One region of the Caulobacter sp. 05T431 genome, then DNA from elsewhere that is predicted to be linked to it. Evidence: riboswitches for the same ligand, from Rfam matches in the RefSeq annotation. Region 1 holds a riboswitch; the other holds the start of a gene.
The links. Region 1 has a riboswitch for cobalamin ahead of metE (5-methyltetrahydropteroyltriglutamate--homocysteine S-methyltransferase). Riboswitches for the same ligand answer to the same signal wherever they lie in the genome.
Positions count from the first base shown of each region.

Region 2: another riboswitch for cobalamin. It lies ahead of AC1U89_RS14015 (TonB-dependent receptor plug domain-containing protein); the one in region 1 lies ahead of metE (5-methyltetrahydropteroyltriglutamate--homocysteine S-methyltransferase).

Region 1 covers NZ_JBFTKU010000028.1:10,423-14,353, forward strand. Annotated here, with positions in the region: gene AC1U89_RS21640 (polyprenyl synthetase family protein) at 1-246, opposite strand, end outside; gene AC1U89_RS21645 (tRNA1(Val) (adenine(37)-N6)-methyltransferase) at 465-1,145, shown strand; cobalamin riboswitch at 1,198-1,425, shown strand; gene metE (5-methyltetrahydropteroyltriglutamate--homocysteine S-methyltransferase) at 1,543-3,870, shown strand.
Region 2 covers NZ_JBFTKU010000014.1:27,156-31,086, forward strand. Annotated here, with positions in the region: gene AC1U89_RS14015 (TonB-dependent receptor plug domain-containing protein) at 1-1,616, opposite strand, end outside; cobalamin riboswitch at 1,725-1,924, opposite strand; gene cobU (bifunctional adenosylcobinamide kinase/adenosylcobinamide-phosphate guanylyltransferase) at 1,974-2,489, shown strand; gene AC1U89_RS14025 (TauD/TfdA dioxygenase family protein) at 2,580-3,467, shown strand; gene modB (molybdate ABC transporter permease subunit) at 3,533-3,931, opposite strand, start outside.

The DNA.
Region 1 (3,931 bases):
GGCCAGCTTCAGGCAGCTGTCGTTGTCCGACCCGGCCAGGCGCGCGGCGGCCACGGTCAGCAGCGGACGCAGGCGCTTGCCGCCGGCGGCGATCAGGTGCTCGGCCAGGGCCGGGATGACCGGGACCTCGCTCTGCATGCGCGCGGTGATCAGGGCGTCGACCCCAGCCATGTCGGCGGCGGCCAGCCGCACAAGACGATCCACCGATCCCGGCTCCCGGGCGAGGGTCGCTGCAGCTGCGTCCAAAACCATACTCTCCCTGCTGACGCCCGCCGGAGGTCGGCCTGCGCCTCGCGTCCCTTGGGCTTGATCAGCCGTTGCGAGCGACAATGCTGGCGGGATAGGTCAGGGTCAAGGCGAGCACAAGGCTTGAAACGTTGCCGGACGCGTTACCCACATCCCCAGGCCCCCTCGCGGTCACCGAAGACGCCGTCCTGAACGGTCGCGTCAAGCTGCGCCAGCCCGTGACGGGCTACCGCGCCGGCATGGACGCGGCCTTGCTGGCCGCCGCCTGCGACGCCGCCCCCGGCGACCGGGTGATCGAGGCCGGCTGCGGGGTCGGCGGCGCGCTGCTGGCGGCGGCCGTCCGCCGCCCCGGCGCCCGATTCGTCGGAGTGGAGCGCGATTCCGCCGCCGTGGAGCTGGCGCGGGGCAATGTCGGGCTGAACGCCCTGGCCGATCGCGTGGAGATCGTCGCCGGCGACGTCGAGCGCGGCTTCCGGGCCCTGGACCTGCCGGTGTTCGACGCGGTGATCAGCAATCCGCCCTTCTTCGACGACCCCGCCGCCCTGCGCGCGCCCGCGCCGGAGAAGTCCGGCGCCTGGATGGCCGACGGCGGCCTGAAGGCCTGGACGGGCTTCTGCCTGAAGGCGGTGCGCGAAGGCGGGACCATCACCCTGATCCACCGCGCCGACCGCTTGGCCGACCTCCTGGCCCTGCTGGCGCCCAAGGCCGGCTCGTTCAGGATCCGCCCCATCGCCCCCTTCGCCGACGCCCCGGCCAAGCGGGTGATCGTGCGGGCGATCAAGACCGGCAAGGCGCCGCTGGTGCTGCTGCCGCCGCTGGTCCTGCACGAGCGGGAGGGATCGGGGCACTCGGCGGCGGCCGAGGCCGTCCTGCGCGGCGACGCGGCGCTCGGTTGGTGAAAATCATATAAAGATATCTTTATATCCCTCTTGACGATGAGCCGAAACGCGCGCTCCCTAGGCTCGTCGTGGTCTGCGGACGTTCGCGTCCGGAGCTAAGAGGGAAGTCGGTGCGGGGGTGAAATCCCAAATCCGGCGCTGCCCCCGCAACTGTGAGCGGCGAGCCGCTGTCCGATACGTGTCACTGACGCGCCGAAGCTGGATCGGTGGCGCGTCGGGAAGGCCAGGACAGGGGCGCTGACCCGTGAGCCAGGAGACCTGCCCCGACAGATAACGTCCTCCGGCGGGGTGCCCGGTCTGGTCGCTTGCAAGGCGCGACCGGGCCCGTGAACCCGTGCGCGACCGCGTGCGCGCCCCGATCAAGCCTCCGCCTTCACACCGGCAGAGGTTTTTTGAAATGACCGTKACCGTCGCCACCCTGGGCTTTCCCCGCATCGGCCCGCGCCGCGAGCTGAAGCTCGCGCTCGAGGACCATTGGGCGGGCAAGACCGACGCCCCTTCCCTGCTCGCCACGGCCGCCGGCCTGCGGGCGCACGGCTGGAAACGCCAGAAGGCGCTGGGCGTGGACCACGTGCCRAGCAACGACTTCTCGCTCTACGACCACGTGCTGGACGCCAGCGTCATGGTCGGCGCCGTCCCGGCGACCTACGGCTGGGCCGGCGGCGAGGTCGACACCGCGACCTATTTCGCCATGGCGCGCGGGACGCAGGGCGACGCCCAGGTCTGCGAACACGGKCACATCCACGCCCACGGCGCGGGCCTGCCGGCCATGGAGATGACCAAGTGGTTCGACACCAACTACCACTACCTGACGCCCGAGGTGTCGCGCGGCCAGGTCTTCACCCTGTCGTCCACCAAGCCGATCGACGAGTTCCTGGAGGCCAAGGCCCTGGGGATCCGCACCCGCCCCGTCTTGCTGGGCCCCGTCACCTTCCTGAAGCTGGCCAAGAGCCGTGACCCGGACTTCTCGCCGCTGACCCTGCTGTCGTCGCTGATCCCGGTCTATGTCGAAGTGCTGCAGCGCCTGATGGCGGCCGGGGCCGACTGGGTGCAGATCGACGAGCCGTGCCTGGCCCTGGACCTGACCGAGTTCGAGCGCGGCGAACTGCGCCGGGCCTACGGTCTGCTGACCCACGCCACGCCGGGCCTGCGGATCATGCTGACCAGCTATTTCGGGGCCTATGGCGACAACCTGTCGACCGCCGCCAACCTGCCGGTCGACGGCCTGCACATCGACCTGGCCCGCGCGCCCGAACAGCTGGACGCGGCGCTCTCGGCGGCCCGCGAGGGGCTGGTGCTGTCCCTGGGGGTGATCGACGGCCGCAACGTCTGGCACGCCGACCTGGAGGCTCTGCTGGACCGCCTGGACCCGATCGTCTCCAAGCGCGGCGGCGACCGCGTGATCCTGGCGCCGTCATGCTCGCTGCTGCACACCCCGATCGATCTGGAGCTGGAAACCGCCATCGATCCGGAGGTCCGCCAATGGCTGGCCTTCGCCGTCCAGAAGATCGAGGAGCTGACGATCCTGGCCAAGGCGCTGAACGAGGGCCGCGACGCGGTCCGGCCGGCCCTGGAGGCCGCCTCCAAGGCCGCCGCCGCGCGCCGGTCCTCGCCGCGCATCCACGACCTGGCGGTCCAGGCTCGACTGGCCGCGGTCACGCCGGACGACGCCCAGCGCGCTTCGCCGTTCGCCCGGCGTATCGCCCTGCAGCAGGCCCGCCTGAACCTGCCGTCCCTGCCGACCACCACGATCGGCTCGTTCCCCCAGACCAGCGCCGTGCGCAAGGCCCGCGCCGCCCACGCCAAGGGCGTCCTGGCCGACGCCGACTACCAGGTCTTCCTGCGCGAGGAGACCGCGGCCGCCGTGGCCTGGCAGGAGGAGATCGACCTGGACGTGCTGGTGCACGGCGAGTTCGAGCGCAACGACATGGTCCAGTATTTCGGCGAGCAACTGGCCGGCTTCGTGTTCACCAAGCACGCCTGGGTGCAATCATACGGCTCGCGCTGCGTGCGGCCGCCGATCATCTTCGGCGACGTGTCGCGGCCCCGTCCGATGACGGTGGAATGGTGGCGCTACGCCCAGTCGCTGACCGACCGGCCGATGAAGGGCATGCTGACCGGCCCGGTCACCATCCTGCAGTGGTCGTTCGTCCGCGACGACATTCCGCGCAGCCAAACCTGCCGCCAGATCGCCCTGGCGATCCGAGACGAGGTGGTCGACCTGGAGGCCGCCGGCGCCAAGGTGATCCAGATCGACGAGGCGGCCCTGCGCGAGGGCCTGCCCCTGCGCCGCGCCGACCGCCAGGCCTATCTGGACTGGGCGGTGGAGGCCTTCCGCCTGGCCGCCTCCGGCGTCCGCGACGAGACCCAGGTCCACACCCACATGTGCTATTCGGAGTTCAACGACATCATCGCCGCGATCGGGGCGATGGACGCCGACGTCATCTCCATCGAGACCGCGCGCTCGAAGATGGAGCTGCTGGACGCCTTCGAGGCCTACGCCTATCCGGCCGAGATCGGGCCGGGCGTCTACGACATCCACGCCCCCCGCGTGCCGGGACCCGAGGAGATGGTCGCCCTGCTGGCCAGCGCCGGCGCGCGGCTGTCGCCCGGGCAGCTGTGGGTCAATCCCGACTGCGGCCTGAAGACCCGCAAGTGGGACGAGGTCCGCCCGGCCCTGGTCAACATGGTGGCGGCGGCGAAGGCGGCTCGAGCGGTGCTGTAGCCTGAAGAAGGGGACACACACTCACCCCACGGTCTTCGCCGAACTGGCTAGGCCTTGCCGT
Region 2 (3,931 bases), on a different contig from region 1:
GCCGACTTATTGACCGCGTCCATGTTGGTGTAGTTGGCCGACAGGGTCAGCAGTGAATTCACCTCGAAGCTGCCCTCCACCTCGACGCCGTCGGCCTGGGTCTTGGCGGTGTTGGCGTAGCCGCCGAAGTTGGGCGGGATGTTGTTCGACAGGAAGTCGATCTGGTTGGTGGTGTCCCGGTTGAAATAGGTGACCGAACCGCGCAGGCGGCCGTCCAGGACGCTGTGCTCGACGCCGATGTCCCAGCTCTTGGCCTCTTCAGGCTTCAGGGCCGTGTTCCCGTAGTCGCTGTACAGCTGGTACAGCGACGGGGCCTTGAAGCCTTCGCCGTAGTTGGCGCGGAAGATCGTGGCGCCGTCGTTCGGGGTCCAGGTGGCGCCGGCCTGGAAGGTGGTGGCGCTGCCGAAGGTGTCGTGGTCGTCGTAGCGGACGCCGCCGGTCAGGGTCAGGCCCGCGACGGGCTTGGCCTGCAACTGGCCATAGACGCTGTCCATTCCGGTGGCGTGGCGGTCGGCCGTGGGGTTCGGGTCGAAGTCGGACGGCGCGGCGGTGCGGAACCAGGTGCGCTCGGTCTCGGCGCCGAACACCGCGCGCCAGACCGGATTGATCGTCCAGGTGCCCTGGTATTCCAGGCTGTTGTCGGTGCCCCGGGCGTCGAAGGTCTTGGTGGTGACGGCCTGGTCGGGGTTGTAGTTGTCGCGATCGGTCTGGGTGTACGAGTAGCCGATCCGGCTCTCCAGGGCGCCGTCGAAGCTGGTCAGGCGCGTGCCCAGATAGCTGACCAGTTCCTTGGTCTTGCCGTACTCCGCGGTGTCGGCGAAAGCGAAGGCCGGGGCGGGGAAGCCGTCGAACTCGTTGCGGCCGGCGGCGTAGGACAGCCGGGCGTCCACCGTCGCCCATTCGGCGACCTTCAGGTCCAGGCGGCCGCTGACGGCGGTGTTGTGGTAGCCGTCCTTCTCCTTGCCGCCCATGGCCTCGTCGAAGTTGGAGACGCCGGCGGTGGTGTAGGACCCCGCCGCCAGTCGCCAGCCGCCCCAGTCGCCGCCGGCCCCGACGCCGACGCGGGCGTAGGCCGTGGCGCGCGAGCCGCCCTCGACCGTGGCGTCGCCTGACAGCGGACCGTCCGGGGTCTTGGTGATCATGCTGACCACGCCGCCGATGGCCTGGCTGCCCCACAGGGTGGACTGGGGACCGCGCAGCACCTCGATGCGGTCGACGTCGCCGGCCAGCAGGGTGGCGAAGTTGTAGCCGCCGCCCGTCGACGAGGGGTCGTTCAGCTTGACGCCGTCGATCAGCACGGCGGTCTGGTCGGTCTCGGCGCCGCGGATGCGCACCTGGGTCGAGCCGCCCACGCCGCCGTTGCGGGTGACGGTGACGCCGGGCGTGCGCGACAGCAGGTCGGACACCACCACGGCCTGGCGCTGGCGCAGGATCTCGGCGGTGATAACGGTCGTGCTGACCGGGGTCTCCGACAGCTTGTCGGCGGCGCGGCCGGCGGTGACGACCACCTGGTCGACGGCGTTGGCGTCGTCCAAGGTTTCGGCGGCCAGGGCGAAGCCCGGCGCAGCGAGGGCGGGAAGGGCGGCCACCAGGGCCAGGACGGAAATCGAGCGCATGTTCAGGTCCTCCGTGCGCAGCAACGAAGGCAAGCCCGAGGATTCGGGCCGGCCAGACGATGTCGCCACGGGGGAAGAACCCCATCGTTCGGCGCACCCCGGCCGGACGAAGGACGACCGCGACGGGCAGGTCTCCTGGCTCACGGGTCATTGCCGGTGCGTGTCGCCTTCCCAGCCTTTCTCCGAAAAGAAGGGCCAGTGGCATGTGACACGCGGGCTCGCCGCTTACAGTTGCGGGGGCAGCCCGGGTTTCGCACCCGAGTTCCCTTTTCATCCTCTTTCGAGGAACCTGTCGCGAGAGCTGCACTATATGTTGCGCCGCACACGGTCAATCTGACTGGCAATCTGGAGCGCGTCTTGTCGTTCACCCTCGTCCTGGGCGGAGCCCGATCCGGTAAAAGCGCCTTCGCGCAAGGCGCGGCCGAGGCCAGGGCGGCGGAAACGGGCGGCCGGCTGGTGATGGTGGCCACGGCCCAGGCCTTCGATTCGGAGATGGCCGAGCGCATCGCGCGGCACCGCGAGGATCGGGGATCGGCCTGGACCARGGTCGAGGCGCCAATGGACCTCGCCGCCGCGCTGGACGGCCTGGTCGCCGGCGACGTGGTGGTGGTCGACTGTCTGACCCTGTGGCTGTCGAACCTGATGCTGGACGACCGCGATTTGGCGAAGGCGGCGGCCGAACTGGTCGCGGTGGTCGGGCGGTTCGAAGGGGCGCTGTGGCTGGTGTCCAACGAGGTCGGGTTCGGCATCGTGCCCGACAACGCCCTGGCCCGGCGGTTCCGCGACGAGGCCGGGCGGCTGCACCAGGCCCTGGCCCAGGCCGCCGAGGCCGTGACCCTGGTCGTGGCCGGCCTCACCCTGCGGCTGAAATGAGAAAAACTCGATTGAGCGCCGGAATTCCACGTCTAGGGTGTGGATAACAACCGTCGCTCACGCGGATGGGCGGCGCTCCGGGAGGACGCCATGAACGCCTTTACCCCGATCACCGCTTCGGAAACGCCTGACTACGCCGGTCTCACCGTGACGCCCGCCGGTACGGTGCTCGGGGCCGAGATCTCAGGCGTCGACCTGCGCCAGCCGCTGACGCCGGAGAGCGTGGCGGCCATCCGCACGGCGCTGCTGCGGCACAAGGTGGTGTTCTTCCGCGACCAGGACATCAGCCATGAGGATCATGTCCGTTTCGGCCGCTATTTCGGGGATTTGGAGGGGCATCCTGTCACCGCCCACGTGCCCGGCTTCCCCGAAATCCTGCACATCGAGGCCGCCGACGGCATGAAGCTGCGCGAGGAGATCGTGCCGATCGTCCGCGCCGCCAACAAGTGGCACACCGACGTCACCTTCCGCCCCGCGCCGTCGATGGGCGGAGTGCTGCGCATGCGGCACATGCCGCCGCTGGGCGGCGACACCCTGTTCGCCGACACCGCCGCCATCTATCGCGACCTGCCCGACAAGCTGAAGGACCGCATCGCCGACCTGAAGGCCGAGCACGACATCCTGCAGAGCTACGGCTACCGGGTGGACGAGGCCAAGCGGCAGGAGCTGCGCGCCGCCCATCCGGTGCAGGCCCACCCCGTGGTCCGCACCCATCCCGAGACCGGCGAGAAGCACCTGTTCGTCAACAAGGTCTTCACGACGCGGATCCTGGGCCTGCCCGAGGACGAAGCCGCCCAACTGCTGGCCGAACTGCTGGAGCGGGTGAAGACTCCCGAATACCAGGTCCGCTTCCGCTGGACGCCCAACGCCATCGTCTTCTGGGACAACCGCGCCACCCAGCACTACGCCATCCTCGACTACTGGCCGCAGGAGCGCATCGTCGAGCGGGTGACGATCCAGGGCGACGTCCCGTTCTGACGCGATCTGAGCTTGGCCGTGGAATAGCTTTTCGCGCCAAGGGCTTGTGGATAACTCTGTGAGTATCAGGCCTTCGACGCACGCCCCTCGACCCGGCGTTCCATCAGCAACAGGCTGAGCATCACCAGGAAGGCGAAGGCCAGCAGGGCGCCGGCCAGCTGGTGGGCCTTGTCCCATTCCAGGGCCTCGACCAGGCGGTAGATCTCGATCGACAGCACCTCTGTCTGGCCCGGGATGCCGCCGCCCAGCATCATCACCACGCCGAACTCGCCGATCGTGTGGGCGAAGACCAGCAGGGCGGCCACGGCGTAGCCGGGCAGGGCCAGGGGCAGGGCCACCCTCAGGAAGGCGTTCCAGGGCGAGGCGCCCAGGGTGGCGGCCGCCTCCAGCGGTTCGTCGCCCACGGCGATGAAGGCGTTGCGCAGCGGCTGGACGGCGAACGGCAGCGAATAGATCAGCGATCC